DNA from 2 places in the Streptomyces sp. NEAU-sy36 genome. Region 2 is predicted to be linked to the other one. Evidence: riboswitches for the same ligand, from Rfam matches in the RefSeq annotation. Region 2 holds a riboswitch; the other holds the start of a gene.

Region 1 (5,191 bases), 5.2 Mb from region 2:
GCGCTGACCGGCATCCTCGCGACGATGCCGTACATCGCGCTGCAACTCGTCGGCATCCAGGCGGTGCTGGACGTGATGGGCGTGGGCGGCGGGGACAACACCAACGAGTTCGTGAAGGACCTGCCGCTGCTGATCGCGTTCGCGGTGCTGGCGGCGTACACGTACTCCTCGGGCCTGCGGGCGCCCGCGCTGATCGCCTTCGTCAAGGACGCGCTGATCTACATCGTGATCCTGGTGGCGATCATCTACATCCCGATCAAGCTGGGCGGGTTCGACGACATCTTCGCCAAGGCCGGCCACGCCTTCAGCCAGATCAGCCCGAAGACCGGCAAGCCGCGCGGGGCGCTCGCCCCTCCGGCGGCGGGCCAGTGGTCGTACGCCACCCTGGCGCTGGGCTCGGCGCTCGCGCTGTTCATGTACCCGCACTCGATCACCGCGACGCTCTCCTCCCGCAGCCGTGAGGTGATCCGGCGCAACACCACCATCCTGCCGCTGTACTCGCTGATGCTCGGCCTGCTGGCGCTGCTGGGCTTCATGGCGATCGCGGCCGGGGTCAAGGTGGACAACGGGCAGCTGGCGATCCCGCAGCTGTTCGAGAACATGTTCCCGGACTGGTTCACCGGCGTAGCCTTCGCGGCCATCGGCATCGGCGCGCTGGTCCCGGCGGCGATCATGTCCATCGCGGCGGCGAACCTCTTCACCCGCAACATCTACAAGGACTTCATCAAGCCGGACGCCACGCCGAAGCAGGAGGCCCAGGTCTCCAAGTTCGTGTCGCTGCTGGTGAAGGTGGGCGCGCTGGTCTTCGTGCTCGGCATGGACAAGACGGTCGCGATCAACTTCCAGCTGCTGGGCGGCATCTGGATCCTGCAGACCTTCCCGGCGCTGGTCGGCGGTCTGTTCACCCGCTGGTTCCACCGCTGGGCGCTGCTCGCCGGCTGGGCGGTCGGCATGGTCTACGGCACCCTCGCCGCGTACGGTGTCGCCTCGCCGACCCAGAAGCACTTCGGCGGCTCGGCCGACGAGATCCCGGGCATCGGCCAGATCGGCTACATCGGCATGACGGCGTTCGTGCTGAACGTCGTGGTCACCGTGGTCCTCACCGTCGTCCTCAAGGCCGTGAAGGCCCCCGAGGGCGTGGACGAGACGAGCCCCGCGGACTACACGGCCGACGCGGGTGACGCGGGGGTCGAGGTGGAACTGCCGCCGGCCACGGCGGGCACCACCCACTGACCGGATCCGGAGACGGGGAACCGCGCACGGGCCGCCGGAAAGCACATGCTCCGGCGGCCCGTTGTCGTGCACACTCGCCGGCATGGACCTCCGAATCCGCCCCGCGGACCCGGCCGAGTACGGCGAACTCGGCGAGCTCACGGCCGAGGCGTACCTCCTCGACGGCCTCCTCGACTTCGGCGAGAGCGACCCGTACCTGCCCGTGCTCAAGGACGTGGCCGCGCGAGCCGCCTCGGCCGAGGTGCTCGCAGCCGTGCTGGGGGACCGCGTCGTCGGCGGCGTGACCTTCGTCCCCTCGGGCGGCCCCGTCGCCGACATCGCGGGGCCCGGCGAGGCCGAGATCCGGGCGCTGGCGGTGCGGCGCGAGGCGCGCGGCAGGGGCGCCGGCGAAGCCCTCGTGCGCGCCTGTGTCGAGCGCGCCCGGGCCACCGCGGGGTGCTCGTCCGTCGTCCTCTCCAGCCAGCGCGCCATGCACAGCGCTCACCGGCTCTACGAACGCCTCGGGTTCGTGCGCACGCCCGAGCGGGACTGGAACCCCCTCCCGGAGCTGGACGACGTCACTCTCATCACCTACAAGTTGACGCTCTGACACCAGGGCGACACAACATCTGGGGGTGACACGGCGGCCCGGCACTAGATGTATGCTCATGCTCGCTGTCGCCGCAGGGGAATCCGGTGCGAATCCGGAACTGTCCCGCAACGGTGTACTTGTGCGTATCCGCGTACAGGAGTCAGTCCGAGGACCTGCCGACAGCGCACCCGGCCGTCCGGTCCGGGTGCCCTGAGACGTCCGGGCCTCGTGGAGTGGGCCGGTGGACGCGACGCCGTGTGCGCTCGTGGCTGCCCCCTGCCCTCCGCCAGGCCCCCGTGCCGAGCGAGGGAGAGCCCCCACGTGACCATCGCGCCAGCCGACCCGGCATCAGCCCCGGATCTGGAGAACGACGGTCCCGGTGCCGCGCTGCTGCGGACCCTGACCGAGCTGACCGCAGACCTCCCCGACGCCGACCCCGGCCGGGTCGCCGCCGCCGCGCTGCGCGGCCGGTCGGCCCACGCCGACGAGGCGGAGCTGCGCGAACTGGCGACCGAGGCCGCGGCCGGCCTGATCTCCGAGGACCCCGCGTACTCGCGGCTCGCCGCCCGGCTGCTGACCGTCTCCATCCGGGCCGAGGCCGCCTCGCAGGGCGTGACCTCGTTCACCGAGTCGGTCGCCGTCGGACACCGCGAAGGCCTCATCGCCGACCGGACCGCCGAGTTCGCGCGGGTCCACGCCGCCCGCCTCGACGCGCTGGTGGACACCGGCGCCGACGACCGCTTCGGCTACTTCGGCCTGCGCACCCTGCACAGCCGCTACCTGCTGCGCCACCCGATCACCCGCAAGGTCATCGAGACGCCCCAGCACTTCATGCTGCGGGTCGCCGCGGGTCTGGCCGAGGACGACTCCGTCCGCGCCCTGGACGAGGTCGCCGCGCTCTACGGGCTCATGAGCCGGCTCGACTACCTGCCCTCCTCCCCCACGCTGTTCAACTCCGGCACCCGGCACCCCCAGATGTCGTCCTGCTACCTCCTCGACTCCCCGCTGGACGAGCTGGACTCCATCTACGACCGCTACCACCAGGTCGCCCGGCTCTCCAAGCACGCCGGCGGCATCGGGCTGTCGTACTCCCGCATCCGGGCCCGCGGTTCGCTGATCCGGGGCACCAACGGGCACTCCAACGGCATCGTGCCGTTCCTGAAGACCCTGGACGCCTCGGTGGCCGCGGTGAACCAGGGGGGCCGGCGCAAGGGCGCGGCCGCGGTGTACCTGGAGACCTGGCACTCCGACATCGAGGAGTTCCTGGAGCTGCGGGACAACACCGGTGAGGACGCCCGCCGCACGCACAACCTGAACCTCGCGCACTGGGTGCCGGACGAGTTCATGCGCCGGGTCAACGCCGACGAGCAGTGGTCGCTGTTCTCCCCGGCGGACGTGCCTGAGCTGGTGGACCTGTGGGGCGCCGAGTTCGACGCCGCCTACCGCGAGGCGGAGCGCAAGGGGCTCGCGCGCAAGACCATGCCCGCCCGGGAGCTGTACGGCCGGATGATGCGCACCCTCGCGCAGACCGGCCAGGGCTGGATGACCTTCAAGGACGCCGCCAACCGCACCGCCAACCAGACCGCGGAGCCGGGCCAGGTCATCCACTCCTCCAACCTCTGCACGGAGATCCTGGAGGTCACCGACGACGGCGAGACGGCGGTCTGCAACCTGGGCTCCGTCAACCTGGGCGCGTTCGTCGACACGGCGACGGGGGACATCGACTGGGAGCGGCTCGACGGGACCGTCCGCACCGCCGTCACCTTCCTCGACCGCGTCGTGGACATCAACTTCTACCCGACCGAGCAGGCCGGCCGCTCCAACGCGAAGTGGCGTCCGGTGGGCCTGGGCGCGATGGGTCTCCAGGACGTCTTCTTCAAGCTGCGGCTGCCCTTCGACTCCCCGGAGGCGAAGGCGCTGTCCACCCGGATCGCCGAGCGGATCATGCTCGCGGCGTACGAGGCGTCCGCCGACCTCGCCGAGCGCAGCGGCCCGCTGCCCGCCTGGGAGCGGACCCGTACCGCGCGCGGGGTGCTGCACCCCGACCACTACGGTGTCCAGGAGACCTGGCCGGAGCGCTGGGCGGCGCTGCGCACCCGGATCGCGGCGGTCGGCCTGCGCAACTCGCTGCTGCTGGCGATCGCGCCGACGGCCACCATCGCCTCCATCGCGGGCGTGTACGAGTGCATCGAGCCGCAGGTGTCCAACCTGTTCAAGCGCGAGACGCTGTCCGGGGAGTTCCTCCAGGTCAACTCCTACCTGGTGCAGGACCTGAAGGACCTGGGCGTCTGGGACGCGCGCACCCGGGAGGCGCTGCGCGAGTCCAACGGCTCGGTGCAGGGCTTCGCGTGGATCCCCGAGGACGTGCGGGCGCTGTACCGCACGGCGTGGGAGATCCCGCAGCGCGGTCTGATCGACATGGCGGCGGCGCGCACCCCGTTCCTCGACCAGGCGCAGTCCCTGAACCTGTTCATGGAGACGCCGACCATCGGCAAGCTCTCCTCGATGTACGCGTACGCCTGGAAGTCCGGGCTGAAGACGACGTACTACCTGCGTTCGCGCCCGGCGACCCGGATCGCCCGCGCCGCCCGTGCGCAGCAGACCGTCCCCGTCCAGCAGGCCGCCGACCCCGAGGCCGTCGCCTGCTCCCTGGAAAACCCCGAGTCCTGCGAGGCCTGCCAGTGAAGACCGAACGAAACACCAACCTGCTCGACCCGGGCTTCGAACTGACCCTGCGCCCCATGCGCTACCCCGACTTCTACGAGCGCTACCGGGACGCCATCAAGAACACCTGGACCGTGGAGGAGGTCGACCTCCACTCGGACGTCGCCGACCTCGCCAAGCTCAGCCCGGCCGAGCAGCATCTGATCGGCCGCCTGGTCGCGTTCTTCGCGACGGGTGACTCGATCGTCGCCAACAACCTGGTGCTGACGCTGTACAAGCACATCAACTCCCCCGAGGCGCGGCTCTACCTGAGCCGTCAGCTGTTCGAGGAGGCGGTGCACGTCCAGTTCTACCTGACGCTGCTGGACACCTACCTGCCCGACCCGGACGACCGGGCGGCGGCGTTCGCGGCCGTCGAGAACATCCCGTCGATCCGCTCGAAGGCCGAGTTCTGCTTCAAGTGGATCGACTCGGTGGAGCGGATCGACCGGCTGGAGACGCAGGCGGACCGCCGGCGCTTCCTGCTCAACCTGATCTGCTTCGCCGCGTGCATCGAGGGCCTGTTCTTCTACGGCGCCTTCGCGTACGTCTACTGGTTCCGCAGCCGGGGCCTGCTGCACGGCCTGGCCACCGGCACCAACTGGGTGTTCCGCGACGAGACGATGCACATGTCCTTCGCCTTCGACGTGGTCGACACCGTCCGCAAGGAGGAGCCGGAGCTGT
Region 2 (5,191 bases):
GGCCGGCGGGGCGGGCCAGGGTCTTCTCACGGGCGAAGCGCACCCGTACGGGCAGCAGGCCGAGCCCGGGGACCGCGCCGGCGCGCGACTCGACCTCGTCCTCGATGTGCTCGCCGAGGATCTGGAAGCCGCCGCAGATGCCGAGCACGGGCCGCTGCGACGCGACCCGCCGGACCAGGGCGTCCGCGAGCCCCCGGGCGCGCAGCCACTCCAGCGCCCGGACCGTTCCCCGGGTGCCGGGCACGATCACGAGGTCCGCGTCGGCCAGTTCCTCCGGCCGGTCCACGAACCGCACCACGACGCCCGGTTCGGCGGCCAGCGCGTCCACGTCGGTGAAGTTGGACATCAGCGGGATCGCGCACACGGCGACGCGCAGCACGTCCTCGCCGACGGGGGGAGCGACGGCCGACTCCCGCACGGCGCCCCGGAGGGACACCCGCAGTCCGTCCTCCTCGTCGATCCCCAGTCCGTGCCGGAACGGCAGCACGCCGTACGTCCGCCGCCCGGTGAGGTCCCGGAGCATGTCCAGCCCGGGCTCCAGCAGCGAGACGTCGCCCCGGAACTTGTTCACCAGGAACCCGGCGACCAGCTCCTGGTCCTCGGGCGCGAGCAGGGCGAGGGTGCCGAAGAAGGAGGCGAAGACGCCCCCGCGGTCGATGTCCCCGACGACCAGCACGGGCAGCCGGGCACCGCGCGCGATCCCCATGTTGACGATGTCGGTGCGCCGCAGGTTGATCTCGGCCGGGCTGCCCGCCCCCTCGCAGATCACCGCGTCGTACGTGCGCCGCAGCTCGGCCAGGCAGTCCAGCACCGTGCCCAGCAGCCGCCGCTGCCGCCCGCCGTGGTAGCCGCGCGCGCTCATCTCGCCCACCGGCCTGCCCAGCAGCACCACCTGGCTGCTCTGCTCACCGCCCGGCTTGAGCAGCACGGGGTTCATCAGCGCGGTCGGCTCGATCCGGCAGGCCTGGGCCTGCATGGCCTGGGCGCGGCCGATCTCGGCGCCCTCGCGGGTGACGAAGGAGTTCAGGGACATGTTCTGCGCCTTGAACGGCGCGACCTTCACGCCCTGGCGTGCCAGCCAGCGGCAGATCCCGGCCGTCACGACGCTCTTGCCGGCGTCCGACGTGGTGCCGGCGACGAGCAGACCACCGCTCATTTCCCGTGTCCCTTCAGACCCTTGACTCCGGTGACCAGGAGGCGCGCGGCGACCGTGGTGCCGAGCGCGAGCAGACCGACGCGGCGGGAGAGCCGTACCGCCCGGTCGATGTCGCCGGCCCGGACGGCCCGTCCGGTGGCGCCGTTGAGGACGGGGCGGTGCTCCACGCGGCCGCCGTAGGAGAGGGTGCCGCCCAGCCGGACGCCGAGGGCGCCCGCGAAGGAGGCCTCCACCGGACCGGCGTTCGGGCTCGGGTGCCGGCGGGCGTCCGCGCGCCAGGCGCGTACGGCGCCGCGCGGGTCGCCTCCGGCCGCGGCGGCGAGCACGGCGGTCAGCCGGGCCCCCGGCCAGCCGGCCACGTCGTCGAGGCGGGCGGCGGCCCAGCCGAAGCGGCGGTGGCGCGGGGACTTGTGACCCACCATCGCGTCCAGGGTGTTGACCGCGCGGAAGCCGAGCAGTCCCGGCACCCCGGCGACCGCGCCCCACACCAGGGCGCCCACGACCGCGTCGGAGGTGTTCTCGGCGACCGACTCGACCACGGCCCGCGCGATGCCGTCGGCGTCCAGCGCCTGCGGGTCCCGGCCGCACAGATGGGGCAGCCGGGCGCGGGCCGCCTCGACGTCCCCGGCGGCCAGGGCGCGGCCGATGGTCCGGGCCTCCCGGGCGAGCGAGGTGCCGCCGACCACGGACCAGGCGGCCGTGGCGGTCAGCGCGACGGAGGCGGCGGGGGAGGGGCGTACGACGCGTGCGGTCAGCGCCCCGAGCGCGACGGCGCCACCGGCGCACACGGTGGTGTGCAGAGCGCCCCAGCCGCGGTGGTCGTGCCACAACGCGCTCTCCACCGCGGCGGCCGCACGCCCGAACGCGGCGACCGGATGCCCGCGGCGGGGATCGCCGAGGAGCAGGTCGCCGAGAAGCCCGGCGGCGGCGCCGTACGCATACCTGCGATCGGCACCCATCGGCTCAGCCGGCCGTGGGCACCGCGACAGTGGTCCTGGTACTGGTCCTTCGGCTGCCGAGCATGGCGATACAGGTCCTCACTCAGGGTGTCCGCGCCCTGGTACGAAGAAAACGGGCGGCGAGAGTTCCTGGCTCCCGGGGTGTTCACCCCGGTGACAGTGGCGGGACCGCGCCGGATTCGCACCGGCTTCCTCTTCTGCCGCCCTACATGGCCTGGGCAGTCCACCACGTGCCCGGAACGGCCGTCAACTTGCCGTTGACCTGCGGGAGTGTGCGGATGCCCACATCACGCCACGGTACGGGCACGCCGAAGGCCCCGGCGCGCGACGGGCGCGCGGGGGCCTTCGGGGTGTGCGGCCGAGTGGGGCCGCGCGGTCAGGACTTGGAGACGATCAGGACGATGCCGTACGCCACCGCCGCCGCGCACGCCGCGAAGCAGACGTAGGCACCGGTGACGGCGAGCGCCGCGGACTCGCCCTGGGCGGCGGCCTTCTCGCGCCGGGCCAGGCCGTTGACCCCGAGGGTGAACAGGGCCACCAGGCCCACCGTGAACACGAGGCTGACGCCGAAGACGGAGCCGATGGCCGCCCAGTCGATCTTCATGGGGATGCTTCCTTGGTGAACGGGGGCGCGGGGATCAGACGGTGGCGGCCGGCGGCACGGCCGGGGCGGTGGCCGCCGGTTCGGCGGCCGGGGCCGGGATGGTGGCGGTCAGGCCGTCGGCGACGGTGCCCGCCGGGGGCGGGGTCACCGCGGCGATGGCGGCGGTGACCACGCCGGAGGGCTCCGCCGGCGGGTCGGCGACCACGTTGGTGTGGTCGATGACCTCGCGGCGGGACAGCTTGTAGATCCAGGCGCTCGCGGCGACCAGGAAGACGGCGACCACGGCGGTGCCCCAGTCGCCCAGCTCGGTGACGGCCTCGGCGCCCGCGCCGACCAGGGCGGCGGCCGGCAGGGTGAGCACCCAGGCGACGGCCATGCGGGTGGCGGTGGACCAGCGGACCACGCCGCCCTTGCGGCCCAGGCCCGCGCCCATCACGGCGCCGGAGACGACGTGGGTGGTGGAGAGGGAGAAGCCGAGGTGGGAGGAGGCCAGGATGGCCGTCGCGGCGCTGGTCTGGGCGGCGAAGCCCTGACGGGGCTCCAGGTCGGTCAGGCCGGTGCCCATGGTGCGGATGATGCGCCAGCCGCCGATGTAGGTGCCGGCCGCGATGGCCAGGCCCGCGGAGAGGATCACCCAGGTGGGAGGGTTGGAGCCGGGGGAGATGGCGCCGCCCGCGATCAGCGCGAGGGTGATGATGCCCATCGTCTTCTGCGCGTCGTTGGTGCCGTGCGCGAGGGAGACCAGGGCGGCGGAGGCGACCTGGCCGGTGCGGTAGCCCTTGCGGGTGGCCTCGCCCTCGGTCTTGCCGCCGATGCCGTAGGAGGAGCGGGTGGCGACCATCGAGGCGATGCCCGCGACGACCGGTGCCGCGACCGCGGGCAGCAGCACCTTGGTCACCAGGACGCCGCCGTGCACGGCGCCGAATCCGGCGGAGGCGACGGCGGCGCCGATCAGACCGCCCATCAGGGCGTGGGAGGAACTGGAGGGCAGGCCCACCAGCCAGGTCACCAGATTCCAGAGGATCGCGCCGACCAGGGCGGCGAAGATGACCTCGGGACGGATGCCGCTCTCGTCGACGAGACCCTTGGAGATCGTGTTGGCGACCTCCACGGAGAGGAAGGCGCCCACCAGGTTGAGGGAGGCGGACATGGCCACCGCGAGCTTCGGCTTCATGGCGCCTGTGGAGATGGTGGTGGCCATCGCGTTCGCGGTGTCGTGGAAACCGTTCGTGAAATCAAACGCGAGTGCGGTCACCACCACAATCGCGAGGATCAGCGAGAAGCTTTCCATTTACCCAGGCAATCGTTCGAGGTCGTTGGCTGGATGAACGTAGGCAACCTGGGTGAACGGAAGATGAACTGGGGCGGGCACGAGGGTGTCCGTAACGGGGGGTGTGGACCTCCGCTTTCGCCGCCCGTCCCGGGCGCGCCCAGGCGTCCCTTGGGTTACCAGCCCAGCGCGAAGGTCCGCAGCCGGCCGGCGGTGCCGTTGAAGAGATCCTGGTCACCCGGCAGCCGGCCGGCGGTGTCGTACTGCCAGAAGGTCCAGTACCGCCAGCCGCCCGGCAGCCGGCCCGGCCCGGAGGTGCCGTGGCGGGCGATCCACAGGGGGTGGGTGGCGGCGAAGGCGCGGCTGTCGCCGGTGCAGAGCTTCCACCACTGCGAGGTGGTGTAGATCACAGGCCTGCGGCCGGTCTCGCGCCGGATCTCGTCGCTGAAGGACCAGATCCACTTCGTCATCTTCTTCTTGCTCAGCCCGTAGCACTTGTGCCTCGCGCTGTACGGGTTGTACTCGATGTCCAGCGCGGGCGGCAGCGTCCAGCCGTCGGCCCGCCAGTCCCCGCCGTGCGCCACGAAGTACGCGGCCTGCCGGGCGCCGGAGGAGCGGTCCGGCAGCGCGAAGTGGTAGGCGCCCCGGATCAGGCCGGCCTCGCGCGCCCCGTCGTACTGCTGGTCGAAGTAGGGGTTGCGGTAGCCCGTGGCCTCGGTCGCCTTGACGTAGACGAAGCGGGCGCCGTCGTCCTGCGCGGACTGCCAGTCCACGCGCTTCTGGTGGGAGGACACGTCGTGCCCCCGGGGCTGGTTCGCGGCCCGGCCCGGGGGACCGGCCGAGGCGGTCGGGGCGCAGGTGAGGACGAGTGCCGCCGCGGCCGCGGCGAGGGCACCGGCGCGGCGACGGAGGAGGGTGCGGGCCATGTGCGGTCTCCCCGGGGTGACGGACGACCAGGTCGTGGCGGACGAGCGGGTCGCCGGGCGGGCAAGGAGGGCTCATTCAAGGGCGGTTGATCATCGAATCGGCGTAGATTGCTGGTGTTTTGCCGTGATATGCACCCTTTCGGGGTGCGGGATCTCGGACAGAAGTACGCCGAACGGCCGCCCGCCGCGGGGGTGGCTGGAAGGATCACGGCGAGACCGTGGAACCGCGGGACGGGCGAGGAAGGGCGGGCGGGGTGCGCGCAGAGGTGAACGAGG

The links. A riboswitch is a leader RNA that binds a small molecule or an ion and turns the genes downstream of it on or off. The one in region 2 is predicted to bind cobalamin.
Region 1: it holds a riboswitch for cobalamin, as region 2 does, so the genes downstream of both, HZZ00_RS30975 (ribonucleoside-diphosphate reductase subunit alpha) here and HZZ00_RS08725 (cobalamin biosynthesis protein) in region 2, are expected to answer to the same signal.

The regions. Positions count from the first base shown of each region.
Region 1 covers NZ_CP058977.1:7,103,186-7,108,376, forward strand. Annotated here, with positions in the region: gene mctP (monocarboxylate uptake permease MctP) at 1-1,233, shown strand, start outside; gene HZZ00_RS30970 (GNAT family N-acetyltransferase) at 1,316-1,822, shown strand; cobalamin riboswitch at 1,840-2,000, shown strand; gene HZZ00_RS30975 (ribonucleoside-diphosphate reductase subunit alpha) at 2,126-4,489, shown strand; gene HZZ00_RS30980 (ribonucleotide-diphosphate reductase subunit beta) at 4,546-5,191, shown strand, end outside.
Region 2 covers NZ_CP058977.1:1,921,078-1,926,268, forward strand. Annotated here, with positions in the region: gene HZZ00_RS08720 (cobyric acid synthase) at 1-1,156, opposite strand, end outside; gene HZZ00_RS08725 (cobalamin biosynthesis protein) at 1,153-2,115, opposite strand; cobalamin riboswitch at 2,216-2,358, opposite strand; gene HZZ00_RS08730 (hypothetical protein) at 2,492-2,719, opposite strand; gene HZZ00_RS08735 (inorganic phosphate transporter) at 2,754-4,010, opposite strand; gene HZZ00_RS08740 (lysozyme) at 4,166-4,915, opposite strand; gene HZZ00_RS08745 (class II aldolase/adducin family protein) at 5,170-5,191, shown strand, end outside.